One region of the Streptomyces sp. NPDC015661 genome, then DNA from elsewhere that is predicted to be linked to it. Evidence: riboswitches for the same ligand, from Rfam matches in the RefSeq annotation. Region 1 holds a riboswitch; each other region holds the start of a gene.

Region 1 (11,666 bases):
GCGGTCCCGCCGCCCTCCACGGACTGGCTCGCGACCGTGTCGCCGAGATAGGGGAAGGACTTCTTGACCTTCACCTCGAAGCCCGCGTCCTCCAGGGCCGCCTGTGCGTCGGCGGTCGTCTCACCGGTCACGTCCGGGACCTCGACCAGCTTCGGGCCCTTGGAGACGGTGAGGGTGATGACGTCGCCCTCGGCGGCCCTGCTGCCGCCGGCGAGGGACTGGGCCGCGACGGTGCCGGCCTCCTCCGGGGAGTTGATCCGCTCCGGGGCGACCTTGACGGTGAGCCCCTCCTCCTGGAGGGCGGCCGTGGCGTCGGCGACCGTCTCGCCGCTGACGTCGGGCACGTCGATCGGGGAGCCCTTGCTGACCACGAGCGCGACGGCCGAGTCGGGGCTGCGCTCGGTGCCGGGCTCGGGGTCGGAGCTGATCACGGCGCCCTGCGCGACGGAGTCGCTGAAGTCGTAGCTGATCACCCCGGGCGCCAGGCCCTCGCGCTTCAGGGTGCGCTTGGCTTCTCCGAGCGGCTTGTTCTTGAGGTTGGGGACCTTCACGATCTGCGGGCCGCGGGAGAGGGTGAGGGTGACCGTGTCGTTGCCCCGGACGCGCTCGCCGGGGGCCGGGTCGACGGCCATGACCGTGCCGCGCTCGTACACGTCGCTGAAGTCGCGCTTCGTGGCGCCGACGTCGAGACCGGCGTCGGTGAGGCGCTTCGTCGCGGCGGCCTCGGACTGGCCGAGGACGGCGGGGACACGGGTGAACTGGCCGGAATTGATGTACCAGACGCCGGCGCCGAGGCCGAGGGCGAGGAGGACGGCGGCGACGAGGAGGAAGGGACCGCGCGGCGGCCGCCTGCGGGCGGCGGGCGGTGCCTCCGGGGCGGGCAGCCGGTTGGTGTGCTCCGTCGCCGCCGGTACGGGGCGGGCGATCACGCTCGTCCGGTCCTCGGCGGTGTCCCGGGCCTCGGGGCGCGCCAGCGGGGGCACGGCGTCCAGCTGCTCGTCGCCGAGCCCGGCGCGGGCCTCCCGGAGCAGGGCGAGCAGGGCGACGGCGTCGTACGGACGGAGCTCGGGATTGCGGGCCGTGGCCGCCGCGACCAGGTCGTCCAGCTCCGGGGCGAGGCCGGGGACGGTGGCGGAAGGGGCGGGCACGTCGGTGTTCAGGTGCTGGTAGAGCACCTGGGCGGGGGTGTCGCCGGAGTGCGGCTTGCCGCCGGTGAGCATCTCGTAGAGGACGACACCGCAGGCGTACACGTCGGCGCGGGTGTCGGCGGTGCCGTGCTCGATCTGCTCCGGTGCGAGGTACGAGACCGTGCCGAGGACCGCGCCGGTCGTGGCGGTCGCCGAACCCACGGCCCGGACGAGACCGAAGTCGGCGACCTTCACCCGGCCGTCGTCCCCTATCAGGACGTTCTCCGGCTTCATGTCCCGGTGCACGAACCCGGCCCGGTGCGCGGCGCCGAGCGCGGCGAGCACCGGCTCCAGGATGTCCAGCGCGGCACGGGGCGAGAGGGCGCCGCGCTCGCGCAGGACGTCGCGGAGGGTGCAGCCGGCGACGTACTCCATCGCCAGATAGACGTACGCGCCCTCGGCGCCCTGGTCGAAGACGCCGACGACGTTGGGGTGCGCGAGCCGGGCGACGGACTTCGCCTCGCGGATGAACCGCTCGACGAAGGCGGCGTCGGTGGCGAGGTCGGGGTGCATCACCTTGAGCGCGAGGACGCGGTCGAGGCGGGTGTCGACGGCCCGGTAGACCGTGGCCATGCCGCCGACGGCGATGCGCGCGTCCACGCGGTAGCGGCCGTCGAGCAGCCGCCCGACGAGGGGGTCCTGAAGGGTCGTGTCCACGGCGACGAGTCTACGAGGGCGGTACGGGGTGCCGGGCCTGGCGCCCACCACTGCAGCCCACCTGCGACGCACACCCCGCACGACGCCGCACCCGCGCCCGATGGACGGCGCCCTCATCCGCCCCCGCCGTGTGTGCCCGCGCCCGTCCGGGGCGGCACCCCCACCCACACCCACCCCCGTGTGGGCAATCGTCCCGCTGGGGCGATGGGGGTCCCCCCTGCTCGAGCGAAGCCGAGAGCTTGGGGGAGGGTGGGCACACGGGACGGCGCGCTCTAGCGGCGCCTCCGCGTTCCGCGCCTGGACCCGCACCACAAGCTGCGGCGCCCAACGTGGTGCGGGTTCAGGCTCGGAAGCCTCTGGCGCCGGCAGGGCGCGGGTCCGTTGTGCCCACCCGTTCCGCCCCTTGCGGAACGCCTGCCCACAACGGGGGCGGCGGGTGGGCACCGCCCCGGCGGAACGCCTGCCCACAACGGGGGTGGGCGGGGTGGGCAGCGCCCCGGCGGGACCAGTGCCCACAACGGGGGTGGGCGTTGGTTCGTTGTGGTTAGAACGCCGGGCGTTCTGGGTCCAGGTGGGCCTGGCCCGTCGTCGGGGAGGACGCCGATGCGAAGTGGCGGCGCGGGATCCGGCCCGCCCGGTACGCCAGCCGCCCCGCCGAGACCGCGTCCCGCATCGCGGAGGCCATCAGCACCGGCTCCTGCGCCCGGGTCACCGCCGACGCCAGCATCACCGCCGCGCACCCCAGCTCCATCGCGAGCGCCGCGTCGGAGGCCGTGCCCGCGCCCGCGTCGAGGATGACCGGGACCCCGGCCCGTTCCACGATCAGCTGGAAGTTGTGCGGGTTGCGGATGCCGAGCCCGGAGCCGATGGGGGAGCCGAGCGGCATGATCGCGGCGCAGCCCACGTCCTCCAGCTTCCGGGCGAGGACCGGGTCGTCGTTGGTGTAGGGGAGGACCACGAAGCCGTCGTCGACCAGCGTCTCGGCCGCGGCGAGGAGCTCCTCCCCGTCGGGGAGGAGGGTCCGCTCGTCGGCGACGACCTCCAGCTTGATCCAGTCCGTGCCCAGCGCCTCCCGGGCCAGGCGGGCCGTGAGGACGGCCTCGCCGGCCGTGAAGCAGCCCGCGGTGTTGGGCAGGACCTGGATGCCGAGCCGGGTCAGGACCGACAGGACCGAGCCCTGGACCGTCGGGTCCAGGCGCCGCATGGCGACCGTCGTCAGCTCCGTACCGCTGGCGACGAGGGAGCGTTCCAGGACGTCGAGGCTGGGGGCGCCGCCGGTGCCCATGATCAGGCGGGAGGAGAACTCCGTACCGCCGAGGGTGAAGACGTCGTCGGACATTCCTCAGCCTCCCTGCACGGCCGTGAGGACTTCCACCCGGTCGCCCTCGTCCAGCAGCGTCGTGGCCCACTCGCCGCGCGGTACGACCGTCTCGTTGAGGGCGGCGGCGACCCCGGAGCGGGCCGTGGTCAGGGTGGTCACCAGGTCGTCCAGGGAGAGCGGGCCGGAGAGCTCGCGCGTCTCTCCGTTCACGGACACGTTCATGCGGGCTGCTCCTGACGTACAGGGGAGAAACGGCGGGGGGTGAAGGGGCGCGCCTCGTCGGGGAGGGCGCCCGTGGTGAGCGCCTCGGCCATGACGTCGCCGGTGACGGGGGTGAGCAGCACCCCGTTGCGGTAGTGGCCGGTGGCCAGGTGCAGGCCGGGCAGGGCGGTGGGGCCGAGCAGCGGCGCGTTGTCGGGGGAGCCGGGGCGCAGCCCGGCACAGGTCTCGGTGAGCGGCAGCTCCGTGAGACCGGGGACCAGCTCGTGGGCGTCGCGCAGCAGCTCGTACACCCCGCCCGCCGTCACCGTGGTGTCCCAGCCGAGTTCCTCGCTGGTGGCGCCGACGACGAGCTCGCCGTTCTCGCGGGGCACCAGGTAGACGTGGCTGCCGCGGACGACGGCCCGGACGGTGCGGGAGAGGAAGGGGGCGTACGGCGCGGGGACGCGGAGCCGCAGGACCTGGCCCTTCACGGGGCGGACCGGCGGCAGCACCTCCTCCGGCACGCCCGCGAGCCGCCCGCTGAGGCTGCCCGCGGCGAGCACGACCTGGTCGACCGTCAGCTCCTCGCCGCCGGTGAGGAGGACTCCGCGGGCCCGGTCGCGTACGACCTCCAGGCGTTCCGCGAGCGTGCGGTGGAAGGCCACCCCGGCCCGCTCGCAGGCCACCACGAGGGCGGCGGCCAGCCGGCGAGGGTCGACCTGGTGGTCGCCGTCGACCCGCAGTCCGCCGCGCACCCCCGGGGCCAGCATCGGTTCGAGGCGGCGGCAGTCGCGGCCGCTGAGCCATTCGGAGACGAGCCCGCAGCGGGTCTGCAGGGCGTGCAGTTCGCGCAGATGGGCCCGGTCGTCGGCGTCGAGGGCGACGGCGAGGGTGCCGCAGGCCCGGTAGCCGACGTCGTGGCCGGTGGCTTCCTCGAGTTCGGCGGCGAACGCGGGGTAGCGCGCCGCGGAGGCGAGGTTGAGCCCGAGCAGGGTCTCCTCGCCGTAGTGGAGTTCGGTGACGGCGGCGAGCATGCCGGCCGCGACCCGCGCGGCCCCGCCGCCCGGGTCCGGGTCGACGACGGCGGTGCGCAGTCCGCGCTGCGCGGCCCGCCAGGCCGTGACCAGGCCGATGATGCCGCCCCCGACCACGAGGACATCGGAAGAACGCATGGGCGTCCAGCCCCTCCCTTCGCCGGCATGACCCGGATCAGGTTCGTACGGTCGGAGGCCGTCCCAGCCTCCCTCTCAGCCCGGTGCGTCCGGGCTCCCGCGAGTGCTTTACGCCCGCCAGACTAGCCCGCGTCTCCCGGGGGCCACAGACCCCTCCCTTCCTGACGGTCCGTCAGATGCGTAAGGTGGTCGGGTGAGCGAGCAGAAGCAGGCCCAGCAGCACGTCGTGATCGTCGGCGCCGGAATGGCGGGCGTCCAGACCGCCGTCGCCCTGCGCGAGCAGGGCTTCACCGGACCCCTGACCCTCATCGGGGCCGAACCCCACCAGCCCTACGACCGGCCACCGCTCTCCAAGGCGATCCTCCTCGGCAAGGCCGAGGACTCCGCCTTCGAGATCGACTTCGAGGACCTCGACATCGAACTCCGCCTCGGCCTGGACGTCACCGGGCTGCGCCCCGCCGACCACGAGATCGACACCGAGGCCGGACCCGTCGCGTACGACACCCTCGTCGTCGCCACCGGCGCCCACCCCGTCACCCTGCCCGGCACCGAGGGCGTCCCCGGGGTCCATCTGCTGCGCACCCTCGACGACGCCGTCCGCCTCGGGCCCGTCCTGGAGCGCCGCCACTCCGTCGTGGTCGTCGGCGCCGGCTGGATCGGCGCCGAGTTCGCCACCGCCGCGCGCGAGGCGGGCTGCGCCGTCACCGTCGTCGAGGCCGCCGACCGCCCGCTCGCCGGAGCCCTGCCCGCCGAGGTCACCGCCCCCATGGCCGAGTGGTACGGGGCGAACGGCGCCGAACTCCTCACCCACGCGCGCGTGCTCACCGTCGAGCCCGGTGCGCCCGGCCGCGTCGTCCTCGCCGACGGCCGCGAACTGGCCGCCGACGCCGTCGTCGTCGGCATCGGCGCCCGCCCCGCCACGAGCTGGCTCACCGGCTCAGGCATCGCCCTCGACCCGAGCGGCGCCATCACCGCCGACGACCGGCTGCGCACCTCCCTGCCCGATGTGTACGCCGTCGGCGACTGCGCCTCCTTCCCCTCCGCCCGCTACGGCGAGCGCCTCCTCGTCCACCACTGGGACAACGCGCTCCAGGGCCCGCGCGCGGTCGCCGCGGCCATCACCGGGGCCGCCGACGCGCCGTACGACCCGGTGCCGTACTTCTGGTCCGAGCAGTTCGGCCGCTTCGTCCAGTACGCCGGGCACCACGCGCACGCGGACCAGCTGCTGTGGCGCGGCGACCCGGCCGACGAGGCCTGGTCCGTGCTCTGGCTGCGCGCCGGGGTGCCCGTGGCCCTCCTCGCCGTCGGCCGCCCCCGCGACCTGGCCCAGGGCCGCAAGCTCATCGAGGCCGCCGTCCCCGTCGACCCGGAGCGCGCCGCGGACCCGTCCGTCCCCCTGAAGGCGGCACTCAGGTAGGGCCCGACTACCGGCTGTCAGTCCGGGATGGCAGGCTTGTCCTGTGACCGAGATTGACGTAAAGATCGATGCGCTCGTCCCCGCCTGGCTCTACGTGCCCGACATCGCGGAGATGCTCGATGTCGACGTGGTGCGCGTGCGGCAGCTGATCAAGGAAGGCCAGCTCATCGCCGTGCGCCGCGGCGAGAACAACGCCCTGCAGATCCCCGCGGCCTTCATCCAGGGCGACAGGATCGTCAAGGGTCTCGTCGGACTCCTGACCGTGCTGCGGGACGACGGCTTCACCAACGAGGAGATGCTGGAGTGGCTCTTCACTCCGGACGAGAGCCTGCCGGGCACGCCCGCCCAGGCGCTCAACGAGAATCGCGGTACGGAGGTGAAGCGCCGCGCCCAGGCGCTCGCCATCTGACGCAGGTACGCACCGAAGACACCACCCGCGGGTGTCGCGGCGCCCCGCCCCTCCAGGGGCCGGGCGCCGCGGCACCGGCGCACGAACGGGGGGAACCCACCCATGTCCACGCCTCGTGAGCGGCTCGCCGACGCCCGCCTCTACCTGTGCACCGACGCCCGGAAGCGCCAGGGCGACCTGCCCGCCTTCCTCGACGCCGTGCTCTCCTCCGGCGTGGACATCGTGCAGCTCCGCGACAAGGGCATGGAGGCCGGTGAGGAGCTGGAGCACCTCGCCGTCTTCGCCGAGGCCGCCCGTCGGCACGGCAAGCTCCTCGCCGTGAACGACCGGGCCGACGTCGCCCACGCCATCGGCTCCGACGTCCTCCACCTGGGCCAGGGCGACCTGCCCGTGCCCGCCGCCCGCGCGATCCTCGGCGACGAGCTGCTGATCGGCCGCTCCTGCCACGCCGAGTCCGAGGTGGCCGCGGCCGCCGCCGAGCCGGGCGTGGACTACTTCTGCACCGGCCCCTGCTGGCCCACCCCCACCAAGCCCGGACGGTACGCGCCGGGGCTCGGCCTCGTGCGGTACGCGGCGGGTCTGGCCCAGGACCGGCCCTGGTTCGCCATCGGCGGCATCGACGAGACCAACCTCGACGAGGTCCTGGACGCGGGCGCCCGCCGGATCGTCGTCGTCCGCGCCATCACCGAGGCCGACGACCCCGCCGCCGCGACGGCCGCCCTCGCCAAGCGCGTCCGTGAGCGCGCCGGCGTGTAGGACCCTCCGAAGCCGCGGGAAGCCGCCCGGCGAGTTGTCCGAAAAGGTGTCCAACACTCGGGCGCCGGCGTGTAGGACCCTCCGAAGCCGCGGGAAGCCGCCCGGCGAGTTGTCCGAAAAGGTGTCCAACACTCGGACAGCGCTCCCGCGGCTCCCCGGACCGCGTCTAACCTGCCGGTATGGCCCTTGGAACCGCTTCCGTCCGATCGGACCGTGCACGCACGGTGCGCGAGATCCTCGCTGCCGGTGACACGTCGTACTCCTTCGAGTTCTACGCGCCCCGGACCGAGAAGGGCGAGCAGGTCCTCTGGAACGCCATGCGCCGCGTCGAGGCGGTCGGCCCCAGCTTCGTCTCCGTGACCTACGGCGCCGGCGGCTCCACCCGCGGCGGCACCGTCAAGGCCACCCAGAAGATCGCCTCCGACACCACGCTCACCCCCGTCGCCCACCTCACGGCCGTCGACCACTCGGTCGCCGAACTGCGCAACGTCCTCGGCCAGTACGCCGACGCCGGCATCCGCAACATGCTCGCGCTGCGCGGCGACCCGGCCGGCGACCCACTGGGGGAGTGGATCGAGCACCCGGAGGGCGTGAGGTACGCCGCCGACCTCGTCCGGCTGATCAAGGAGTCGGGAGACTTCTGCGTCGGCGTCGCGGCCTTCCCGGAGATGCACCCCCGCTCCACCGACTGGGACACGGACATCCGGCACTTCGTGGACAAGTGCCGTGCGGGTGCCGACTACGCGATCACCCAGATGTTCTTCGACCCGGAGAACTACCTGAGGCTCCGCGACAGCGTGGAGAGGGTGGGCTGCGAGACCCCGATCATCCCCGAGGTCATGCCCGTCGTGAACGTGAAGACCCTCGACCGGCTGCCCCAGCTCAGCAACGCCGTCTTCCCCGCGGATGTGAAAGAGCGCATCCTCGCCGTCAAGGACGATCCCGCCGCTGTACGCTCCATCGGTATCGAGTTCGCGACGGAGTTCTGCGCGCGTCTGCTCTCCGAGGGTGTCCCCGGACTGCACTTCATCACGCTCAACAGCTCCACCGCGACGCTCGAGATCTACGAGAATCTCGGACTGCACCAGCAGTCGTGACCGGTCGTACCCGCCCCGACCCGCGGCGGTGACCGTGGAGAGGGGCGGCGGGGCATGGGGTGGACGGTCCTCTACATCGCGTTCGGCGTGGTCGCGCTGTGGCTGCTGGGGGAGGTGCTCCTCCAGTACAAGGCGCGGCTGCGCTGGCGCCTGCTCGCCTTCGGCGGCTTCCTCTGCGTGGTCCTGGGCGTCCTGCTGCCCTCGGTCGTCGTCATCATCGCGGGAGCCGTCGCCTTCGCCGTCGGCCAGACCTATGTGACGCTCTCCTTCCGCCGCGGCTTCTCCACCGGCTGGGCGATCGGCGGCAACCCGGGGGCGAGCCGCCGCCGCAAGGCCGCAGGACCGGCCGAGGCCGGGCCCACCCTGGAGGTCACCGAGCTCTCGTACGACTCGGAGGACACCGCGTACGGCACGGAGGACGGCCCCGGTCACGACGGGCACCCGGAGACCGCCGCCGAGACGACCGCCGTCTACGAGCCGCAGCCGATGCCCGAGGACACCGGCCAGTACGGGGTCTACGGCACGGGCTACGACTCCTACGCTTCCGGGTACGAGCAGCCCTCGTACGAGCAGCCCGCCTACGGGCAGACCTCCTACGAACAGCCCGGCTACGAGCAGCAGCCGGCCTACGACTACGGCGCCGCCGCCGGTCAGCAGCAGTACGCCGCGTACTCCGACCCGTACATCGGCCCGGGCACGGACAGTCAGCAGTACACCCCGTACTACACCGACCCGTACGCCCCCTCGTACACCTACGACACCCCGCCCGGCGGCGTCTGGGTCCCGCAGCAGCGCGACACCGACCAGGCCCCGCAGCACCCGCAGGCCCCGTACGGCTACGAGCAGCCGCACCCGGACGACCAGTACCGCTACTAGGGCCCCCTCGGGCCCACCCGGGCCGGCCGGGGCCTACTGGGAGCCGCGGAAGTCCGCGCCCTCCACGATGAGTCCGGCCACCAGGGCGCCCGACATGCCCGCGTGGGCGAGCCCGCCGCCCGGGTGCGACCAGCCGCCCGCGAAGTGGAGGCCCGGCAGCGGGGAGCGGTTGGCGGCCGGCAGGAGCCGGCCCCCCGCCCCGGCGAGCGCGGGCCCCGGCACCTCGGCGGCGCCGGTGTCCCGCCGGACGTCCTCCGGGGTGCGGACGTGCCGCCACAGCAGCCGCTCCGCGAGCCCCGGGACCGCGCGCGCGGCCGCCTCGGCCATCCGGTCGGCGAAGGGCTCCCAGTCCTGCTCGGGGGAGGTCCGCACCGTCGCCGTGACCGTCACCGACTCGTGGTCCGCGTCCGGGCGCAGCGCCGGGTCGTCCGGCCGCAGCACGGTCACGGTGGGACGGCCGCCCTCGGCGTGCACGACCGTCCGGTGGACCGCGTCCGCCTCCCGGGCGCCGCGCAGGGCCAGACAGACCGTCACCCGGCCCGTCCCGTTCACCTGGTGGTGCGGCCAGTCGTCGCCGTGCTCCCACTCCACGACGTGGTCGCGGTAGAGCGCCGGCACCGGGGCCCCGGACACCACGTGGTCGGCCTCGACGGTCGCTCCGCCGGCCAGCCGGACCCCGGCCGCCCGGCCGTCCTTCTCCAGGACGTCCTCGACCGGTGTGTCGAACACGAACTCCACCCGCCGCTTCCGGCACCGCTCGTACACCGCGTCGGCGAGCGCCCGCAGGCCCCCGCCCACGTACCAGCTGCCGAAGGTCTGCTCCATGTACGGCAGGACGGCGGCCGAGGCCGGGGCGGTCGCCGGGTCGAAGCCGTACGACCAGGCGTACGCGTCGAGGAGCGCCGCGAGCCGCGGGTCGCGCAGCTCCCGCGTCCCGACCTGGGCGAGCGTCGTCGTCGGGCGGCGCAGCAGGCCCGCCTTCAGGGCCGGGTACGGCTCACGGGCCAGCGGCGACGGGTCAGCCGGCTGCGGCTCCTCCAGGAGCGGGCGCCGGGTCCGGTCCCAGGCCTCGCGGGCCCGCGTCAGGAAGTCGCCCCAGCGCTCGCCCGCGCCCGCGCCGAGCGCCGCGTCCAGGGCGGCGACCGTGCCGGCCCGCGAGGCGTTCGGCAGGTCGACGCGGGTGCCGTCGGCGAAGACATGACGGGCCGCCGGATCGACCTGCGTCAGCGAGACGCACTCCTCGAGCGGCTCCTTGCCGGTCTTCACGAACAGGTCGCGGTAGACGGCGGGCAGATGCAGCAGCCCGGGGCCGGTGTCGAAGGCGAAGCCGTCACGCTCGAAGCGGCCGACCGCGCCGCCGTACGCCGACGTCTTCTCGTACACCGTCACCGTGTGCCCGGCGACCGCCAGTCGGGCCGCCGCCGCCATGGCGCCGAGTCCCGCGCCGATCACCACAATCCGTGCCATGCGGGCGAGCCTATCCGGCGCCTCCGACACCGTCGGAGGGCAGGCCGGGCACGGTCAGAAGTGGTCGGACCCGTCGTCCGGCGGGCCCTGGGCCCGTGGACGCGCCCCCATGGCGGTGAGCCGTCTCTCCTCCCGCCGCTGGGACCGGCGGCGCCAGAAGCGGCGGATCCGCTGCGCCAGGAAGACCAGTATCGCCAGGCCCGCCAGGAGCAGGACCGCCGCGATGGACGCCGCCGCCACGGGATGGAAGACGGCGAAGGTGACGATCGCCGCCACACCGAGGTCCTCCGCCAGGCTCAGCACGACGTTCGAGAACGGTTCCGGCGTGGTGTTGACCGCCATCCTCGTCCCGGCTTTGACGAAGTGACTGAGCAAGGCCGTCGAACCGCCGACCGCGCCCGCCGCCAGCTCCGGCAGCGAACCGTTCTGCCCGGCGAGCAGGGCGCCGACCACGGCTCCCGCGATCGGCCGGATCACCGTGTGGACGGAGTCCCATATCGAGTCGACGTACGGAATCTTGTCCGCCACCGCCTCGCACAGGAACAGCACGCCCGCCGCGACGAGGACATCGGTGCGCTGCAGGGACGCGGGCACCTCGTCGGTCAGCCCGGTCGCGCCGAAGACGCCGAACAGCAGGACCACCGCGTACGCGTTGATCCCGCTCGCCCAGCCGCTGGTGAACACCAGGGGGAGTACGGACACGCCCGCGATCGTAACCAGGACTGAGTATCCGTACCTAGGGGTCGAGATGAGTACGTGCGCGGATGGGGCCGCCGCGGGCGGGAGGAGAGAGTGGAGCCAACGGAAGGGGCGCGGCTCCGGTACCGCCGGCACGGGGCTGCGGAACGGGGCCGCGCACCTGCCGGCACGGGGGTGCGAAAGAAGCCGGTGCGGTGAGGCTCGGGGGGATCGAGCCTCGCCGCACCGGCGTTTTCATGACCTGCGCGCGCGGTGGCGGTGGCCGTCGTGCGTCTGCCTCAGCGGCCGCCCACGCGCCCGTGCAGCAGCCGCGAGAGCGCCGCGTGCACGTCGTCCAGGGAACGCTCGCTCTGGAAGGCCTGCCAGTCGAGCGCGGCCACCAGCACCATTCCGACCAGCGCCGCCGC
Region 2 (11,666 bases), on a different contig from region 1:
AGGGCCTCATCGCCCGCTCCGGCGCCGCGACCGGCGACTCGAAGCCGGGCGAGAAGGCCGCCGGCGAGCCGCTCGCCGAGTGGGAGCGCGACCTGCTCGAGGGTGAGAAGAAGGCCGACGAGGCCGCCGAGGCCCCCGCCGCCGAGGCCGCCCCGGCCGAGGCCGCCGCCGAGGCTCCGGCCGCGGACGCCGAGCAGGCCTGACCCTTCAGGACCCTGAGGACCTTCGGGTGACGACGGCGGGGGCCCACGAAGCCCCCGCCGTCCACCCGTGGACCCGCCCGATCTTTCAGACTTCGAGAGAGAAACAGACTCATGGCGAACTACACCGCCGCTGACGTCAAGAAGCTCCGCGAGCTCACCGGCGCCGGCATGATGGACTGCAAGAAGGCCCTGGACGAGGCCGACGGCAACGTCGACAAGGCCGTCGAGGCGCTCCGTATCAAGGGCCAGAAGGGCGTCGCCAAGCGCGAGGGCCGCTCTGCCGAGAACGGCGCCGTGGTCTCCCTCATCGCCGACGACAACACCTCCGGCGTCCTCGTCGAGCTGAAGTGCGAGACGGACTTCGTCGCCAAGGGTGACAAGTTCCAGGCCGTCGCCGCCCAGCTGGCCGAGCACGTCGCCGCCACGGCCCCGGCCGACCTCGAGGCGCTGCTCGCCTCCGAGATCGAGGCCGGCAAGACCGTGCAGGCGTTCGTCGACGAGGCCAACGCCAACCTCGGCGAGAAGATCGTCCTCGACCGCTTCGCGCAGTACGCCGACGGCTTCGTCTTCGCGTACATGCACCGCACGATGCCGGACCTCCCGCCGCAGATCGGTGTCCTCGTCGAGTTCGACAAGGCCGACGCCGACGTCGCCAAGGGTGTCGCCCAGCACATCGCCGCCTTCGCGCCGAAGTACCTCACCAAGGAAGACATTCCGGCCGAGGTCGTCGAGTCCGAGCGTCGCATCGCCGAGGAGACCACCCGCGCCGAGGGCAAGCCCGAGGCCGCGATCGCCAAGATCGTCGAGGGTCGCGTCAACGGCTTCTTCAAGGACGCCACGCTGCTCGGCCAGCCGTACGCCCTTGACAACAAGAAGTCCGTCCAGAAGGTCCTGGACGAGGCCGGTGTCACCCTGAAGCGCTTCACCCGCATCAAGGTCGGCATCTGAGTCCGTACGCAGACGCGACGGACACCGGACCCCGGTAGGGTCTGAGGCAGTCGTCCGCGCCCGCGCAGGACGACCGCAGATCTGACGAGGAGGCCATTGCCGTACGGGATACCGCGAGGACCCAAGGCAATGGCCTCCTTCGTATGTGCACGAGGAGATCTCCATGAACCAGGGCGCCGTACAGGGCGACGACAACAACGGCAAGAAGGCCGGCCGCTACATGCTGAAGCTGTCCGGAGAAGCCTTCTCCGGCGGTACCGGCCTGGGCGTCGACCCCGATGTCGTGCACGCCATCGCGCGTGAGATCGCGGCCGTCGTCCGCGACGGCGCGGAGATCGCGGTGGTGATCGGCGGCGGCAACTTCTTCCGCGGCGCCGAGCTCCAGCAGCGCGGCATGGACCGGGCCCGCTCCGACTACATGGGCATGCTCGGCACCGTGATGAACTGCCTCGCCCTCCAGGACTTCCTGGAGAAGGAAGGCATCGACTCGCGCGTCCAGACCGCCATCACCATGGGCCAGGTCGCCGAGCCGTACATCCCGCTGCGCGCCGTGCGCCACCTGGAGAAGGGCCGTGTGGTCATCTTCGGTGCGGGCATGGGCATGCCGTACTTCTCCACGGACACCACCGCCGCCCAGCGCGCCCTGGAGATCGACGCCGAGGCCCTGCTCATGGGCAAGAACGGCGTGGACGGCGTCTACGACTCGGACCCCAAGCGCAACCCCGACGCGGTCAAGTTCGACGCCCTCGAGTACGGGGAGGTGCTGTCCCGCGACCTCAAGGTCGCCGACGCCACCGCCATCACCCTGTGCCGGGACAACAACCTCCCGATCCTCGTCTTCGAACTGCTCGCCGAGGGCAATATCGCTCGCGCGGTGAAGGGTGAGAAGATCGGCACGCTCGTGAGCGACCAGGGCACCCGGGCCTGACCCGAACCGGGGAACCGCCCCGCAAGGGGATGGACAGAGCCCTGCCGGTCGTACACCGTGCAGGACACAACGCGACGACACGCAGGAGCAAGTGGTGATCGAAGAGACCCTCCTCGAGGCCGAGGAGAAGATGGAGAAGGCCGTCGTGGTCGCCAAGGAGGACTTCGCCGCGATCCGCACCGGCCGTGCGCACCCGGCGATGTTCAACAAGATCGTGGCCGACTACTACGGTGCCATCACCCCCATCAACCAGCTGGCGTCCTTCTCCGTCCCGGAGCCGCGCATGGCCGTGGTGACGCCGTTCGACAAGAGCGCCCTGCGCAACATCGAGCAGGCGATCCGTGACTCGGACCTCGGCGTCAACCCGAGCAACGACGGCAACATCATCCGCGTGGTGTTCCCCGAGCTGACCGAGGAGCGCCGCCGGGAGTACATCAAGGTCGCCAAGGGCAAGGCCGAGGACTCGAAGATCTCGATCCGCTCGGTCCGCCGCAAGGCCAAGGAGACCATCGACAAGCTCGTCAAGGACGGCGAGGTCGGCGAGGACGAGGGCCGCCGCGCCGAGAAGGAGCTCGACGACACCACCGCGAAGTACGTCGCGCAGGTGGACGAGCTGCTCAAGCACAAGGAAGCCGAGCTGCTCGAGGTCTGATGAACGACTCTTCCTGGGGGGCCCCGGCCGGTACCGGCCGCGGGGGACCCGACCAGGGGCCCGCCCCGGCGGGTCCCGCATACGATCGGCATCAGGCGGCGCAGACTCGGCCCATGCCCATCGTGCCCGACGTTCCCGCCGGCGGATTCCAGGACGGTCACGGCCGGGGGGCCGCTCACCCGAGCGGTCCCCTGTTCCGTGACGAGACGCCGCACGAGCACCCGCAGGAGCCCATGTCCAGCCCCACCCCGCCTCCGCCGCCCGCGCCGACGGCGCCACGGCAGAAGAAGAGCGCGGGGCGCGACCTGGGCGCGGCCATAGGGGTCGGGGTCGGTCTCGGTGCCGTCATCATCGCGTCGCTGTTCATCTGGAAGCCGGCGTTCGTCGGAGTGATAGCGGTCGCCGTGGTCGTCGGCCTGTGGGAGCTCACCTCCCGCCTCCAGGAGCGCAAGGCGATCAAGGCCCCGCTGGTGCCGCTCGCGGTCGGCGGCGCGGCGATGGTCGTCGCCGGCTACGTCCGGGGCGCCGAGGGTGCCTGGGTGGCGATGGCCCTGACGGCGCTCGCGGTGCTCGTCTGGCGGATGACGGAGCCTCCCGAGGGCTACCTGAAGGACGTCACGGCGGGCGTCTTCGCCGCGTTCTACGTGCCGTTCCTGGCGACGTTCGTGGCGATGCTGCTCACCGCGGACGACGGGCCGCAGCGGGTGCTGACCTTCCTGATCCTGACCGTGGTCAGCGACACCGGGGCGTACGCGGTCGGCTGGCGCTTCGGCAAGCACAAGCTGGCCCCGCGGATCAGCCCCGGCAAGACCCGGGAGGGTCTGGTCGGCGCGGTGGCGTTCGCCATGGCGGCGGGCGCGCTGTGCATGGAGTTCATGATCGACGACGGTGCCTGGTGGCAGGGCCTGATCCTCGGTCTCGCGGTGGCGGCGAGCGCGACGCTCGGCGACCTCGGCGAGTCCATGATCAAGCGTGACCTGGGCATCAAGGACATGGGCACGCTGCTGCCGGGCCACGGCGGCATCATGGACCGCCTGGACTCACTGCTGCCGACGGCGCCGGTGGTGTGGCTGCTGCTCGCGCTGTTCGTCGGGACCGGCTGAGCCGTTCGACTCCGTTGTCCGTGGACGGGCCCGCTGCCTTCGTGGCAGCGGGCCCGTCCGCGTCTCAGGTGTTCCGCCATGTGGGGGGAAGCGGGAGGCAGCCCGGCGGTCCGTGCCCCGGCGCGGGAAGGTTGTCTCGCATGACATCTCCCACGGCACGGCCGGCCGAGCCGCCCTCCGGGGCCCTCTCGATCCTGCTGACCCTCGCGGCGGGGCAGTTCCTCATGGCGCTCGACAGCTCCGTCATGAACGTGTCGATCGCGACCGTGGCCGAGGACGTCGACACCACGATCACCGGGATCCAGGGCGCCATCACGGCGTACACGCTGGTGATGGCGATGCTCATGATCCCCGGGGGCAAGGTCGGCACGCTGATCGGCCGCAAGCGGGCCTTCATGATCGGCTGCTGCGTCTACGGCGCGGGCTCCCTCACCACCGCCCTCGCGCCGAACCTGCCGCTGCTGCTGTTCGGCTGGTCGTTCCTCGAAGGCGTCGGGGCCGCGCTCATCATGCCCGCGATCGTGGCCCTGGTGGCCGGCAACTTCCCCACGGAGCGGCGCCCCATGGCGTACGGCGTCGTCGCGGCGGCCGGAGCCGTCGCGATCGCGCTCGGGCCCCTCATCGGCGGCATCGCCACCACGTACTTCTCCTGGCGCTGGGTCTTCGCCGGCGAGGTGCTGCTGGTGCTTGTGATCCTCGTGTTCGCCCGCCGTATCGCCGACGCCGTCAGCGAGGAACGCCCGCGGGTCGACTACCTGGGCGCCCTGCTCTGCGCGGCCGGACTCGGGGTCTTCGTGTACGGCGTGCTCCGCTCCGACGAGTGGGGCTGGGTGCGGCCGAAGGCGGACGCGCCCGCCTGGCTCGGGGTGTCGCTCGTCGTGTGGCTGATGCTGGCGGGTCTCCTGCTGATCTGGCTCTTCCTGCGCTGGGAGGCCCGGCTCGTCGCCCGCCACCGGGAGCCGCTCGTCCACCCGGACATGCTGCGCAACCGGCAGCTGACCGGCGGCCTGACCATGTTCTTCTTCCAGTACCTCGTCCAGATGGGCGTCTTCTTCGTCGTCCCGCTCTATCTGTCGGTCGCGCTGGGGCTCTCCGCGCTCAGCACCGGCGCCCGGATCCTGCCCCTGTCGGTGACCCTGCTGGCCGCCGCCCTCCTGATCCCCCGGCTCTTCCCCGACGCCTCCCCGCGCCGGGTGGTACGGATCGGGGTGTTCGCGCTGCTCGCGGGCGCGATCGTGCTGATGGCCGCGCTCGACGCGGACGCCGGCGCCGAGGTCGTCACCGTGCCGCTGCTGCTCGTCGGATTCGGGATGGGCGCGCTGGCCTCCCAGCTCGGCGCCGTCACCGTGTCCGCCGTCCCGGACCGGCAGAGCGCGGAGGTCGGCGGCATCCAGAACTCCGTCACCAACCTCGGCGCCTCCATCGGCACCGCCCTCGCCGGATCGCTCATGATCGGCGTGCTCACGTCCTCGTTCCTGGCCTCCGTCGAACAGAACCCGGCGGTTCCCGCCGAGGTGAAGGAGACGGCTGCCGTGGAACTCGCGAGCGGCGTCCCCTTCCTCTCGGACGAGCAGCTCACCACCGCCCTGAACGAGGCCGGCGTCAGCCCGGAGGTGTCCGCGGCCGCGCTCGACGCGAACGCCGCCGCCCGCCTCGACGGCCTGCGCGCGGCCCTCGCGATCCTCGCCGCCGCCTCCGTCGTGTCGCTCTTCTTCACCTCCCGCATCCCCCGCACCCAGCCCGGCCGTCCCGCGCCGTGAGCCCCCACACCCTGCACGCGCAGGGACACCGGCGCGTGTCTGCGACACTGGTAGCACCATGCCGAAGCCCGGAGAACTCACTTTCGTCGCCCCCCGCGGAGCCAAGAAGCCGCCGCGGCACCTGGCCGACCTCTCGCCCGCCGAGCGGAAGGAGGCCGTCGCCGCGATCGGCGAGAAGCCGTTCCGCGCCAAGCAGCTGTCCACGCACTACTTCGCGCGGTACGCGCACGACCCCGCCGAGTGGACCGACATCCCGGCCGCCTCGCGGGAGAAGCTCGCCGGGGAGCTGCTGCCCGACCTGATGTCCGTGGTGCGGCACATCTCGTGCGACGACGACACCACCCGTAAGACCCTGTGGCGGCTGCACGACGGCACGCTCGTGGAGTCCGTGCTCATGCGCTACCCGGACCGGGTGACCATGTGCATCTCCTCGCAGGCCGGCTGCGGCATGAACTGCCCGTTCTGCGCGACCGGGCAGGCCGGGCTCGACCGGAACCTGTCGACCGCCGAGATCGTGCACCAGATCGTGGACGGCATGCGGTCCCTGCGCGACGGAGAGGTGCCCGGGGGACCGGCGCGGCTGTCCAACATCGTGTTCATGGGGATGGGCGAGCCGCTCGCCAACTACAAGCGGGTCGTCGGCGCGATCCGCCGGCTCACCGACCCGGAGCCCGACGGGCTCGGTCTCTCGCAGCGCGGCATCACCGTCTCCACCGTCGGGCTCGTGCCCGCGATGCTGCGCTTCGCCGACGAGGGCTTCAAGTGCCGCCTCGCGGTCTCGCTGCACGCCCCGGACGACGAGCTCCGCGACACCCTCGTGCCCGTCAACACGCGCTGGAAGGTGCGGGAGGTCCTCGACGCGGCCTGGGAGTACGCGGAGAAGTCCGGGCGCCGGATCTCCATCGAGTACGCCCTCATCCGGGACATCAACGACCAGGCCTGGCGCGGCGACCTGCTCGGCAGGCTGCTCAAGGGCAAGCGGGTGCACGTCAACCTGATCCCGCTGAACCCGACGCCCGGCTCGAAGTGGACGGCCTCCCGCCCGGAGGACGAGAAGGCCTTCGTCGAGGCGATCGCCCGCCACGGCGTGCCGGTGACCGTGCGGGACACCCGCGGTCAGGAGATCGACGGTGCCTGTGGACAGCTCGCGGCGGCCGAGCGCTGACCTTGTAGTCTGAGCTCGAACACATCTCCATATTCCGACAGGGGAGCGCCACAGCGCTGAGAGTGCGGTAACCGTAGACCGCAGACCCTCTGAACCTCGCCCAGGTCATTCTGGGTAGGAAGTTCGGTCGTAACTCAAGCTGTTGCGCCCTGCCCGCGCCCGGTCCGCCGGACGTGGGCAGGGCCGCGTCTCTTCCTGGTCATACCCAGGAGGAATCCAGTGAGCATCAAGAAGGCCGCCGCCGTCGCGATCGTCGCGGCGCTCGGCGTCACCAGCCTCGCCGCGTGCGGCACCGACGACGGCCAGGGCTCGGCCGGCAAGACCGACCGGCCCGCGCCGAAGACGGTGACGCTGGTGAGCCACGACTCGTTCAACGCCTCCAAGGAGGTGCTCGCCGACTTCACCAAGCAGACCGGTTTCACGGTCAAGGTGCTGAAGAGCGGCGACGCCGGCGAGGCCGTCAACAAGGAGATCCTGACCAAGGGCTCCCCGCAGGGCGACGTCTTCTTCGGCGTCGACAACACGCTGCTCTCCCGCGCCCTCGACAACGGGATCTTCGTGCCGTACGAGGCGAAGGGCCTGGACCGGATCCCGGCCGCGTACCAGCTGGACAAGGAGCACCGGGTCACCCCGATCGACTCCGGCGACATCTGCGTCAACTACGACAAGAAGTACTTCGCCGACAAGAAGCTGGCGCCGCCGCAGACCTTCGACGACCTCGCGAAGCCGGCGTACAAGGACCTGCTCGTGGTGGAGAACCCGGAGCGGTCCTCCCCGGGCCTCGGCTTCCTCCTCGGCACGGCCGCCAAGTACGGAGACGAGGGCTGGCAGGACTACTGGAAGAAGCTCAAGGCCAACGGTGTGAAGACCGTCGACAGCTGGGAGCTCGCCTACAACCAGGAGTTCTCCGGCTCGGCCGGCGGCAAGCAGGCCAAGGGCGACCGGCCGCTCGTGGTGTCGTACGCCTCCAGCCCGCCGGCCGAGGTGCTGTACGGCGAGCCGCAGCCGAAGGTCGCGCCCACCGGGGTCTCCACCGGCACCTGCTTCCGGCAGATCGAGTTCGCGGGCCTGCTGAACGGGGCGAAGAACCCCGAGGGCGGCAAGGCGCTGATCGACTTCCTGATCGCCAAGAAGTTCCAGGAGGACATGCCGCTCCAGATGTTCGTCAACCCGGTGGCGAAGGACGCGGCCCTGCCGGAGCTCTTCACCAAGCACGGCGTGGTGATCGAGAAGCCGGAGACCATGGCGCCCGAGAAGATCGCCGAGAAGCGTGACCCGTGGATCCAGCAGTGGTCGTCGCTCGTCCTGAAGTGACCCGCGACCTCAAGGGGAACGCGGCACGGCTGGGCCTCATGGCCCTGCCCGTCGCGTTCTTCGGGGTCTTCTTCGCCTGGCCCGTCGTGTCCATCGTGGACCGCGGGCTCCGGCCCGACGGCGCCTGGCGGTTCGGCCGGATCGGCGAGACTCTGGGCCGGCCGGACATCCTCGACGTGCTCGGCTTCACCGTGTGGCAGGCGCTCGCCTCCACCGGGCTCACCCTTCTGGTGGCGCTGCCCGGGGCGTACGTCTTCGCCCGCTTCGACTTCCCCGGCAAGAGCGTGCTGCGGGCGGTCGTCACGGTGCCGTTCGTGCTGCCCACCGTCCTCGTCGGCACGGCCTTCCTCGCGCTCGTCGGCCGGGGCGGGCTCACCGACGAGCTGTGGGGGCTGCGGCTCGACACCAGCGTGTGGGCGATCCTCCTCGCGCACGTCTTCTTCAACTACGCGGTCGTCGTCCGCACCGTCGGCGGCCTCTGGTCGCAGCTCGACCCGCGGCAGGAGGAGGCCGCCCGGGTCCTCGGCGCCTCGCGCTGGACGGCCTGGCGGACGGTGACACTGCCCGCGCTCGTGCCGGCGGTGGCCGCGGCCGCCCTGATGGTCTTCCTCTTCACCTTCACCTCCTTCGGCGTCGTGCAGATCCTCGGCGGGGACCAGTACTCCACCCTCGAGGCCGAGATCTACCGGCAGACCGCCCGGCTGCTCGACCTGCCGACGGCCGCCGTGCTCACGCTGGTGCAGTTCGTGGCCGTGGGCGCGATCCTCGGCGTGCACGGCTGGACGGTACGGCGGCGCGAGACCGCGCTCCGGCTCGTACCGGCCGAATCGGCCGCCCGCCGGCCGCGCGGCGCCGGGCAGTGGGCGCTGCTCGCGGGCGTCCTCGGCTCGGTGGCGCTGCTGATCCTGCTGCCGCTGGGTGTCCTCGTGGAGCGGTCCTTCGCCGGGCCGGACGGGTACGGGCTCGGCTACTACCGGGCGCTCGGCTCCCTCGACGAGTCCGGGACCTTCCTCGTCCCGCCGCTGGAGGCCATCGGGAACTCCCTGCGGTACGCGGTGGCCGCCACCGCCATCGCCGTGGCGATCGGCGGACTCGCCGCGGCGGCGCTCACCCGGCGGCGGGCCGGGCGGCTCGTGCGGGGCTTCGACGCGCTGCTCATGCTGCCGCTCGGGGTCTCCGCCGTCACCGTCGGCTTCGGCTTCCTCATCACGCTCGACGAGCCGCCGTTCGACCTGCGGGCCAGCTGGATCCTCGTCCCGCTCGCGCAGGCCCTGGTCGGCGTCCCCTTCGTCGTACGGACGATGCTGCCGGTCCTTCGCGCGGTGGACGAGCGGCTGCGGGAGGCCGCGGCCGTGCTCGGCGCCTCGCCCTGGCGGGCCTGGCGGGAGGTGGACCTGCCGCTGGTGCGGCGGGCGCTGCTCATCGCGGCCGGGTTCGCCTTCGCGGTGTCGCTCGGCGAGTTCGGCGCGACCGTCTTCATCGCCCGGCCCGAGAGCCCGACGCTGCCGGTGGCGGTGGCCCGGCTGCTCGGCCGGCCCGGCGCGCTCAATTACGGCCAGGCGATGGCCCTCTCGACGATTCTGATGGTGGTGTGCGCGGTGTCCCTGCTCCTCCTCGAGCGGCTCCGCACCGACCGGACCTCCGGGGAGTTCTGATGCTTTCGATCGAGGCCGCGACCGTACGGTTCGGGGAGCGGGCCGTGCTCGACGCCGTGGACCTGGAGGTCGCCGAGCACGAGATCGTGTGCGTGCTCGGCCCCAGCGGCAGCGGCAAGTCCACGATGCTGCGGTCCGTCGCCGGGCTCCAGGCGCTCGACGGGGGCCGGGTGCTGCTCGGCGGCGCCGACCAGGCGGGGGTGCCGGTGCACCGGCGGGGCGTCGGCCTGATGTTCCAGGACCACCAGCTGTTCCCGCAGCGGGACGTCGGCGGCAACGTCGCCTTCGGCCTCCGCATGCGGGGCGCCCGGAAGGCCGAGCAGGCGGAGCGGGTGCGGGAGCTGCTCGACCTCGTCGGCCTGCCGGGGGCCGAGCGGCGGTCCGTCGCCGCGCTCTCCGGCGGCGAGCAGCAGCGGGTGGCGCTCGCCCGTGCCCTGGCCCCCCGGCCCCGGCTCCTCATGCTGGACGAACCGCTCGGCCAGCTCGACCGGGGGCTGCGGGAGCGGCTCGTCGTCGAGCTGCGGCAGCTCTTCGGGCGGCTCGGGACGACCGTCCTCGCCGTCACCCACGACCAGGGCGAGGCCTTCGCGCTCGCCGACCGGGTCGTGGTCATGCGGGACGGGCGGATCGCCCAGTCGGGGACGCCGGTCGACGTGTGGCGGCGGCCCGCGTCGGAGTTCGTGGCGCGGTTCCTGGGCTTCGACAACGTGGTGGCGGCGCGGGTCACGGGCGGCGCCGCGGAGACCGTGTGGGGGAAGATCCCGGTGCCGGACGGCTCGCCGGAGGGGGAGCGGCGGCTCCTCGTCCGCCCGGGTGGCGTACGGCTCGTGGAGCAGCGTCCGGTCTGGACGGTGGAGTCGCGGACCTTCCGCGGCAGCCAGGTCCTCGTACGGCTCCGCCCGGCCGAGGGTCCCGCCCTGGAGGCCGAGCTGCCCGTCCGGGAGGCGCCGGAGGAGGGCGCCGGGGTGGGCGTGGAGTTCCGGGTGGAGGACGTGGTGGTGCTGGGGGACGACATGCCGTAGGGGATGCGATGAGTTTTCCCGGCCGGGGGAGTCTCCTGTTCGTACGACGTCCCACTGTCGACCACGCGGGAGGAACAGCCATGGGCCAGTTGCTCAGGGTGCAGAACTTCATGGTCTCGTCCGACGGATTCGGTACGGGGGAGGGCCAGAGCCTGGAACGGCCCTTCGGGCACGCGGATCCCGGCGAGCTGTTCTCGTGGGCGGGGGCCACGGCGAGCTGGCCGAACCGCACCGACCCCGGGGGCAGCCGGGGCCTCGACGACTACTTCACCCGGGACTTCGCCCGGAACATCGGCGCCGAGATCATGGGCCGCAACAAGTTCGGGCCCCAGCGCGGGCCCTGGGAGAACGAGGAGTGGAAGGGCTGGTGGGGCGACGAGCCGCCGTTCCACACGCCGGTGTTCGTCCTGACCCACCACCCGCGCCCGTCGTTCACGCTCTCCGACACCACGTTCCACTTCATCGACGCGGACCCGGCGGCGGCGCTCGGGACGGCGAAGGAGGCGGCCCGGGGGAAGGACGTCCGCCTGGGTGGCGGGGCCACCACGATCCGGGAGTTCCTCGACGCCGATCTCGTCGACACCCTGCACATCGCGGTGTCGCCGGTGAAGCTCGGGGCGGGGGTGAAGCTCTGGGACTCGCCCGACGAGCTGCTCGACCGCTACCACCGCGATGTCGTGCCCAGCCCGGGCGGTACCGTCACGCACCACCTCTACTGGCGGAAGTGAGCGGCTGGCAGCGCCCGCAGGCCGTACGGGTCGCCCGCTGGTACGCGCGGGTGGCCCGGCCGAGCGCGAGCCCGTAGCCGCAGAAGCCTCCGTAGGCGACGGCGACGACCCAGGGGGCGTGGTCCGCGATGCCCGTGTCGATCACGCCCGTCCAGGCCAGCAGGCCGAACGCGGCCAGGAACGCGCCG
Region 3 (7,900 bases), on a different contig from region 1:
GGCATCGCGACGGTGGTGGAGGGGTCGATGACTCAGGGGGCCGGTCAGGAGCCCGTGGTACGCACGGCGACATTGCGTGACTTCCGCGTACCGCCGTACGCCCGCGTGCCCGTACAGGGTCATGCCGCCGAGCCCCTCACCCCGGAGGAACCGGCGTCGGCTCCCGCGGTCGAGACCGCACCCGTCGAACGTCTGTCCCCCGTCGAGCATCCGGCGTCCGCCGCGCACCTGCCTCCGGTCGCCCCTTCGCCGGTCGAGGCCGTCCCGGTGCCGACCCCGCAGGCCGCGGCCGCGCCGATCGAACCCCTCCCGGCAGCGCCCGCAGCCGAGGCCGTCCCGGCCGCACATGCCGCCCCCGCCACTCCGGTCGCGCCCCCCGCCCCGGTCGCGCCCCCCGCGCCCGCCGCCCCGGTCGCGCCCCCCGCGCCGGCCGCGCCCGCCGCCCAGCCCGTGCCCCCCGCGCCGCAGGCACCCGCGGCCGCGCCGATGCCCGCCGCGCCGACCCTCCATCTGGGTCACCGCCTCGCCCCGGCGTACACCACCTCCACGACCGGCTCCTCCATCGTCTCCGTCGCCACCGGTCACCCCGGCAACGCCTTCCCCGAGGGGGAGCCCGAGGGATACACGCCGACCGAGCGCGACCTCCCGGTCATCAACCGCGGCGACACCGTCCAGGTCCCGGTCACCCCCGAGCAGCCGGCCACCGCCCCGGTGCCCGCGAACGGCGACGGACCCGGCCCCCTCTACGTCGTCGGCGACGTCCACGGCTACCTCGACGAGCTCATCGCCGCGCTGCGCGCCCAGGGCCTCATCGACGAGAACGGCAACTGGTCCGCGGGGAACGCCCGGCTCTGGTTCCTCGGCGACTTCACCGACCGCGGTCCCGACGGCATCGGCGTCATCGACCTGGTCATGCGCCTCTCCGCCGAGGCCGCCGCCGCGGGCGGCTACTGCAAGGCCCTCATGGGCAACCACGAACTGCTGCTCATCGGCGCCAAGCGCTTCGGCGACACGCCCGTCAACTCCGGCGCGGGCACGGCCACCTTCCAGGCCGCCTGGCTGCTCAACGGCGGGCAGAAGCACGACATGGACCGGCTCCAGGACGTCCACCTCCAGTGGATGTCCCGGCTGGACGCCGTGGTCCGCGAGGACGACCACCTCCTCGTGCACTCCGACACCACCGCGTACCTCGAATACGGCCAGACCATCGAGGACGTCAACGACACGGTCCACGAGGTCCTCAACCGGAACGACGCCGACGAGGTCTGGGACCTCTTCCGGAAGTTCACCAAGCGCTTCGCGTTCCGCGACGACGGCGGCCCGCAGGCCGTCCAGGAGCTGCTGTCCACCTACGGCGGCCGCCGGATCGTGCACGGCCACAGCCCCATCCCTTACCTCCTCGGCCAGGTCGGCACGGAGGAGGGCGAGGACGGCGGGGGCCCGGTCGTCGACGGACCGCACGTGTACGCCGACGGTCTCGCGATCGCCATGGACGGCGGCGTGACCATGGCCGGAAAGCTACTGGTCGTCCAACTCCCCCTGAACGGCTGACGCATAACCCTGCGCATCCGGGGAAGTCGATTTCCGGAAACACCCTGTCAGGCCGTGGCGTCACCGCAATACCATCGGGTCATCCGTAGCAGGCTCTCCTCCGTTTCCGCCCAACCGACCGTTTCCCACGGCTGATCCGGGCCTACGGAGCATCGGGGGATGCACATGAACGTGGCTCCGCACCTGCTGACCGAGGACCGCGCCGAGTACGAGCGGGTCCTCGACGACGCACTGAGCACCGCCCACGCACGTCCGGATCTCGACGGAGTCGGAACGCGGCTCACGGTCGCGCAGCTGCGCGCCATGACGCTGAACGCGACAGCGCTGATCACCACCGCAGCGGCGAGCGAGTACGACCACTTCGTGAAGGTCCGCGAGCAGAACCGCGCGGCCATCGACACCCGCATACCCCTGGCGGACCCCGGCACGGGCGCCGGAGTCGTCGCCATCGTCACCGTGATGGTGCCCGTCCTCGCGGGCACCGCCGCCGCGATACTCCTGCTGGTCGGGGCGGTCCTGCACGCCCTCGCCCCCACGGTCGTGTTCGGCGAGACCCTGCTGACGGCCGGCCTCGTCTTCGCCGCCCTCGCCGCCGCCGGCCTGCTCAGCGCGGGCGCCGGCCTCCTCCTGACCGCCCTGCGCAACAGACCGGCCGCGGCGGACGGAACCGCCACGGCCGACGACGAACTCACCCAAGCCCGCGAGGCCTGGCGCCGCGCCCTCCTGGAACGCGGCATCCTCCCCTTCCTCCGGGCCGCCCTCGCCGCGACCGACCCCCCGGCCCCACCGAATCCCTGAGGAACGGCCGGTCCGGGGGCTGATCGGACTACTCGGCCAGCGGCAGGTACACCCGGTTGCCGGAGGCCGCGAACTCCTTCGACTTCTCCGCCATGCCGTCCTCGATCTCCTGCTGCGTGCCGCCGTGCTCGCGGCGGATGTCCTGGGAGATCTTCATCGAGCAGAACTTCGGACCGCACATCGAGCAGAAGTGCGCGGTCTTCGCCGGCTCCGCCGGGAGCGTCTCGTCGTGGAACTCGCGGGCGGTGTCCGGGTCGAGGGCCAGGTTGAACTGGTCCTCCCAGCGGAACTCGAACCGCGCGTCCGACAGCGCGTCGTCCCACTCCTGCGCGCCCGGGTGGCCCTTGGCGAGGTCCGCCGCGTGCGCCGCGATCTTGTACGTGATGACGCCGGTCTTCACGTCGTCGCGGTTCGGCAGGCCGAGGTGCTCCTTGGGCGTGACGTAGCAGAGCATCGCCGTGCCCCACCAGGCGATCATCGCCGCGCCGATGCCCGAGGTGATGTGGTCGTACGCCGGGGCGACGTCCGTGGTCAGCGGGCCGAGCGTGTAGAACGGCGCCTCCTCGCAGATCTCCTGCTGGAGGTCGATGTTCTCCTTGATCTTGTGCATCGGGACGTGGCCCGGGCCCTCGATCATCGTCTGGACGTTGTGGCGCTTGGCGATCGTGTTCAGCTCGCCGAGCGTCCGCAGCTCCGCGAACTGCGCCTCGTCGTTGGCGTCCGCGATCGAGCCGGGGCGCAGACCGTCGCCGAGCGAGTAGGTGACGTCGTACGCCGCCAGGATCTCGCAGAGCTCCTCGAAGTTCGTGTAGAGGAAGTTCTCCTTGTGGTGCGCGAGGCACCAGGCGGCCATGATCGAGCCGCCGCGCGAGACGATGCCGGTCTTGCGGCGCGCGGTGAGCGGCACGTACGGCAGGAGCACGCCGGCGTGCACCGTCATGTAGTCGACGCCCTGCTCGGCCTGCTCGATGACCGTGTCCTTGTAGATCTCCCAGGTCAGCTCCTCGGCCTTGCCGTCGACCTTCTCCAGGGCCTGGTAGAGCGGCACGGTGCCGATCGGCACGGGGGAGTTGCGCAGCACCCACTCGCGGGTGGTGTGGATGTTGCGGCCGGTGGACAGGTCCATGACCGTGTCGGCGCCCCACTTGGTCGCCCAGGTCATCTTCTCCACCTCCTCCTCGATGGAGGAGGTGACGGCGGAGTTGCCGATGTTGGCGTTGACCTTCACCAGGAACCGCTTGCCGATGATCATCGGCTCGATCTCCGGGTGGTTCACGTTCGCCGGCAGCACGGCGCGGCCCGCGGCGATCTCCTCCCGTACGACCTCGGGGGAGACGTTCTCGCGGATCGCCACGTACTCCATCTCCGGGGTGATCTCCCCCCGGCGGGCGTACGCGAGCTGGGTCACGGCCTCGCCGTTGCGGCCCCGGCGCGGCAGGCGGGGGCGGCCGGGGAAGACGGCGTCGAGGTTCTTCAGCCCACCGCCGCGCGGCGAGGTGTGCTTGATGCCGTCGTCCTCGGGGCGGACCGGACGGCCCGCGTACTCCTCGGTGTCTCCGCGCGCGATGATCCAGTTCTCGCGCAGCGGCGGAAGGCCCCGCCGGACATCGGTGTCGATGGTGGGGTCAGTGTACGGGCCGGACGTGTCGTACAGCGTCACGTCCTTGCCGTTGGTGAGGTGCACCTGACGGACGGGCACCCGGAGGTCGGGGCGCGAACCCTGGACGTACCCCTTGTGCCAGCCCGGCGTGCGCTCCTGCCCGTCGGTCTGGTTCTGGTCGGAGGCAGGCGTGCGTGCATCCTGAATGGTCATGAGACCGATCTCCCTACGCCGGCATTACCCGGTAACAGGTTCGGCGGTCGGCGCAGCCTCCTCCCGTACGTGCGTACGGTGATCAGCGCCCTCTCAGCCCGGTGCTCCGAGCTCCCGCGTGTGCAAAGGTGCCACCACGCTAGCGTCATCACGGGCGTGCTGAACAGTGGGCCCCCGCCGTTCTTGCGATGATCGGTCGGTGACTTCCCCCCAGCAGAGCCCCGAGCCGCACGACCACGCCCACGGTCCCGGACACGACTCCGGGCCCTCCCACGGCCACGGAGGCGGCCAGGGAGGCGGCCACGGAGGCAGTCCCGGAGGCGGCCACGGAGGCGGCCATGGCCACAGCCACAGTCACGGGCCCGCCGCCCCGGTCTCGCGCCATCTCCGCAAGGTCATCGCCGCCATCCTGATCCCCTTCGCCACCGCCGTCGCGGTGGGACTCGTGGTCCTGTGGCCGGGCGGCACCCCCGCGCACGAGCGCACCGGCGTCGGCTTCGACCGGCAGACCCAGCAGGGCAAGGTCGCCTCCGTCGAGCACGTCGACTGCAAGGACGTGAACGCCGCCCAGGTCCCGCCGACCGGTGACACCTCCACTCCGGAGGGCCGCGAGGCGGTCAACGCCCAGCAGGGGCAGTGCGAGAAGGCGACGATCGAGGTCACCAGCGGCGCGGACAAGGGGCGCACGTTCGTCGAGATCGTGCAGCCGGACGCCCCGCGCCAACTGCACGAGGGGCAGGGCGTGGTGGTGGCGTACGCCCCCGACGCCCCGCACGACCTGCAGTACTCGGTGACCGATGTGAACCGCAAGCTGCCGCTGGCGGTGCTCGCCGGCATCTTCGCCGTCGCGGTCGTGCTGGTCGGCCGGATGCGGGGTGTCATGGCGCTGATCTCGCTCGCCGTGAGCTTCCTCCTGCTGACGTACTTCATCCTGCCGGCGATCCTGGAGGGGTCGAACCCGCTGGTCGTGGCGGTGGTCGGGTCGAGCGCCATCATGCTGATCGCGCTCTACATGTGCCACGGGCTCTCGGCCCGCACCTCGGTCGCCGTGCTCGGCACCCTGATCTCACTGCTGCTGATCGGTCTGCTCGGCTCGCTCTTCATCGGCTGGACCTCGCTCAGCGGCAACACCGACGACTACACCGGTCTGATCCACGGCCTGTACCCGGAGATCGACATGTCCGGCCTGCTGCTCGCCGGGATCATCATCGGTTCGCTCGGTGTGCTCGACGATGTGACGGTCACCCAGACCTCGGCGGTCTGGGAGCTGCATCAGGCCGATCCGGGCATGGGGCCGCGCGGCCTGTACCGGGCCGGCATCCGGATCGGCCGCGACCACATCGCCTCGGTCGTGAACACGCTGGTGCTCGCCTACGCGGGCGCCGCACTGCCGCTGCTCCTGCTCTTCTCCATCGCCCAGAGCAGCATGGGGACGGTGGCGAACAGCGAGCTGGTCGCCGAGGAGATCGTCCGGACGCTGGTCGGGTCGATCGGTCTGGTGGCGTCCGTTCCGGTCACCACGGCGCTCGCGGCGCTGGTCGTCTCAGCCGACCGGCCGGCGTCCGGGGGCGGGAAGCCCGCGGCCGTACGGGGAGGGCGGCGCCGCCGCGCCAAGTGAGGTGTACGTGCTGAGGACTCGGGCCGGCCCGGCTCGGGGAGGGTCCGGCTCGAACGGCCCTGATCAGGCGGGCCCGGCGTTCTCTTCGGCCAGAATCCGGCCCAGTGCGGCCTCCAGGTGGTCCTCGAAGTCGCCGAGTGTCCGTTCCTGACCAAGCGGAACCAGCTTGTCCGTTCGGTCGAGGAAGGCGACCAGAGGCGGCGCACTGGCCCGGAAGAGCGCGCGATCGCCGCCCACCTGGAGCCGGATGGAGACGTCCGAGAGCCCCTCCGGCTCCGTCGGGGCGATGTGCACATCCCCGTCCCCACTGGGCCGGTTGATCCCGTCGAGCAGCAGCTCCCGTCCGAACGCCCAGGTCACGGGCGCGTCTCCGGGGAGGTGGAAGGTCATCCGCACCGCGTAGGGATCCCGGGTCTCATATCGGAGTTCGACCGGGATCTTGAAGGAGAGCTCCTCGGAGACGAGGAAGCTCATCAGGACCTCGGCCTGAACCGACTCTCGCATCATGTACCCCGCAGTAGATGAAGCAGTTGTGTAAACACAGCTGCTGAAAGCTGTGACCGAAACGGCCAGGAATGATCCCCCGTGGCCCTCTTGACGCAATCGTGCTGTACGCGCTAGCAGATCACAAGGAGTGATTTTTCAGATACTGATAGAGAACGCGAGCGAACCGAAGAGCCTCCCGATCTCCGTACGTAGCCGCTCGACTGCTGGGAGCAACCGTTCTTCCTGGTGGAGAGGGAGAGAAATCGCCATGGTGGCCGCCGTGGAGCCCGCGGTGATGGGGATGGCGGCACAGACCGTGCCGAGCGCATATTCCTGACGCTCCACCACGGGTTCCATTCGGTCCAAATTGCCCAAACGCTCCAAAAAGGCACGCTGGTTACGCACCGTGTACGGAGTGATGGCTTCCACCGGGTGGCGATCGAGGTGGTCTTGACGAGATTTCAGATCGAGTTGACTCAGCAGACACTGCCCGATCGCGTGGGCGTGCGCGGTCTCGCGGAAATCGGCCCACTCCTCCACCGCGGGCGCGTTGGGAGTGTCGGCGACGGCGACGAGCTCGATCTCACCCTCGCGGTAGAGGGCGAAGTAGATGGGTACACCGATCTCGTCCCGCCAGTGGGCCAGGGAGTCTTCGATCTTGATGCGACGATTCTGCACATCTCCGCCGCCGGCCAGTCGGACGGCGGCGTCGCCAAGGACGAACACACCCTTGTCGCGGAGCAGATAGCCCTCGTGCGTCAGGGTGCGGAGCAGGTGGTACGTGGTGGGCAGCGGAAGGCCCGTCTCACGGGCGAGCTGCTTGGCCGGGGCGCCCTCCGCGTGGGAGGCAACGGCCTCCAGGAGTCTCAGCGCCCGCTGCACCGAGCCGATCAGGGTAGGCGCAGCCGTCTGCGTAGCCGTGGCCAAAGGTCACCCCCAGGCGTGACGACGGATGCAGTGCACCCGCCCGCGGGGGCCGCCCCCGCGCGCCCGCCGGGCCTGGGAAACCGCTGGTCAGTATGGAGGTCTACGCCTGTAGTCCCCAATGCGGCGGAGGGATTCCACTCTAGTGGCAGCTCCGGGGCCCACACCCGGATTAGCCCGGCGCGTTCCCTCGCCCGGGCTAATGCCTGCCGTCGGCTTCATACTGATCAGTAGCTTGTGCTACCAGTCCTCACGCGACCTGGCGGAGGAGGTGAACTTGCGCACGACGTAGACCAGTCCGGCGACGAGGGCCACGAAGAGCAGCACCTTGAAGAGCAGAGCGACCACGAAGGTCAGGACGCTGGTGATCAGCCCTCCGAAGACGAACAGGGCGAGAAGGGGTATGGCGACCCACTTCACCCACCAGGGCATCCCCGCGAGAATCTCCCGTACGGCCATCGTCCCTACCTCGCTCTCGAAGAACCGCTCGGCGCACTCCGCGCCCGAACACTCTCAAGGCTAGGGGCGGGAGGAAGCCCGTGGGGGCCCTGCGGCCCCCGCTCTCCCCTGATCCGACCCCTAGGGGCTCAAGACCCCTCCGCCCCTCGGGTCTCCGGGTCCGGCTCCAGGGCGCGTCGTCCGGCTCAGCCCTCCGGCGGGGAGAAGACCACCATGACCCGCAGGTCCTCGCTGATGTGGTGGAACTTGTG

What was found. Region 1 has a riboswitch for thiamine pyrophosphate ahead of thiO (glycine oxidase ThiO). Riboswitches for the same ligand answer to the same signal wherever they lie in the genome.
Region 2: another riboswitch for thiamine pyrophosphate. It lies ahead of ACF07V_RS23830 (thiamine ABC transporter substrate binding subunit); the one in region 1 lies ahead of thiO (glycine oxidase ThiO).
Region 3: another riboswitch for thiamine pyrophosphate. It lies ahead of thiC (phosphomethylpyrimidine synthase ThiC); the one in region 1 lies ahead of thiO (glycine oxidase ThiO).

The regions. Positions count from the first base shown of each region.
Region 1 is NZ_JBIBST010000003.1:395,962-407,627, forward strand. Features, by position in the region: gene pknB (Stk1 family PASTA domain-containing Ser/Thr kinase) at 1-1,844, opposite strand, end outside; gene ACF07V_RS10275 (thiazole synthase) at 2,389-3,183, opposite strand; gene thiS (sulfur carrier protein ThiS) at 3,187-3,387, opposite strand; gene thiO (glycine oxidase ThiO) at 3,384-4,538, opposite strand; TPP riboswitch at 4,536-4,649, opposite strand; gene ACF07V_RS10290 (NAD(P)/FAD-dependent oxidoreductase) at 4,783-5,955, shown strand; gene ACF07V_RS10295 (Rv2175c family DNA-binding protein) at 5,999-6,364, shown strand; gene thiE (thiamine phosphate synthase) at 6,467-7,120, shown strand; gene metF (methylenetetrahydrofolate reductase [NAD(P)H]) at 7,300-8,217, shown strand; gene ACF07V_RS10310 (hypothetical protein) at 8,272-9,093, shown strand; gene ACF07V_RS10315 (phytoene desaturase family protein) at 9,127-10,560, opposite strand; gene ACF07V_RS10320 (DUF4126 domain-containing protein) at 10,615-11,262, opposite strand; gene ACF07V_RS10325 (TetR/AcrR family transcriptional regulator) at 11,538-11,666, opposite strand, start outside.
Region 2 is NZ_JBIBST010000008.1:400,701-412,366, forward strand. Features, by position in the region: gene rpsB (30S ribosomal protein S2) at 1-203, shown strand, start outside; gene tsf (translation elongation factor Ts) at 315-1,151, shown strand; gene pyrH (UMP kinase) at 1,315-2,079, shown strand; gene frr (ribosome recycling factor) at 2,174-2,731, shown strand; gene ACF07V_RS23815 (phosphatidate cytidylyltransferase) at 2,731-3,834, shown strand; gene ACF07V_RS23820 (MFS transporter) at 3,975-5,594, shown strand; gene rlmN (23S rRNA (adenine(2503)-C(2))-methyltransferase RlmN) at 5,653-6,759, shown strand; TPP riboswitch at 6,789-6,898, shown strand; gene ACF07V_RS23830 (thiamine ABC transporter substrate binding subunit) at 6,979-8,073, shown strand; gene ACF07V_RS23835 (ABC transporter permease) at 8,112-9,728, shown strand; gene ACF07V_RS23840 (ABC transporter ATP-binding protein) at 9,728-10,750, shown strand; gene ACF07V_RS23845 (dihydrofolate reductase family protein) at 10,831-11,478, shown strand; gene ACF07V_RS23850 (hypothetical protein) at 11,450-11,666, opposite strand, start outside.
Region 3 is NZ_JBIBST010000012.1:479-8,378, forward strand. Features, by position in the region: gene ACF07V_RS29465 (metallophosphoesterase) at 28-1,551, shown strand; gene ACF07V_RS29470 (hypothetical protein) at 1,711-2,349, shown strand; gene thiC (phosphomethylpyrimidine synthase ThiC) at 2,378-4,162, opposite strand; TPP riboswitch at 4,156-4,290, opposite strand; gene ACF07V_RS29480 (YibE/F family protein) at 4,362-5,780, shown strand; gene ACF07V_RS29485 (SsgA family sporulation/cell division regulator) at 5,844-6,284, opposite strand; gene ACF07V_RS29490 (IclR family transcriptional regulator) at 6,423-7,193, opposite strand; gene ACF07V_RS29495 (DUF5326 family protein) at 7,431-7,649, opposite strand; gene ACF07V_RS29500 (cupin domain-containing protein) at 7,835-7,900, opposite strand, start outside.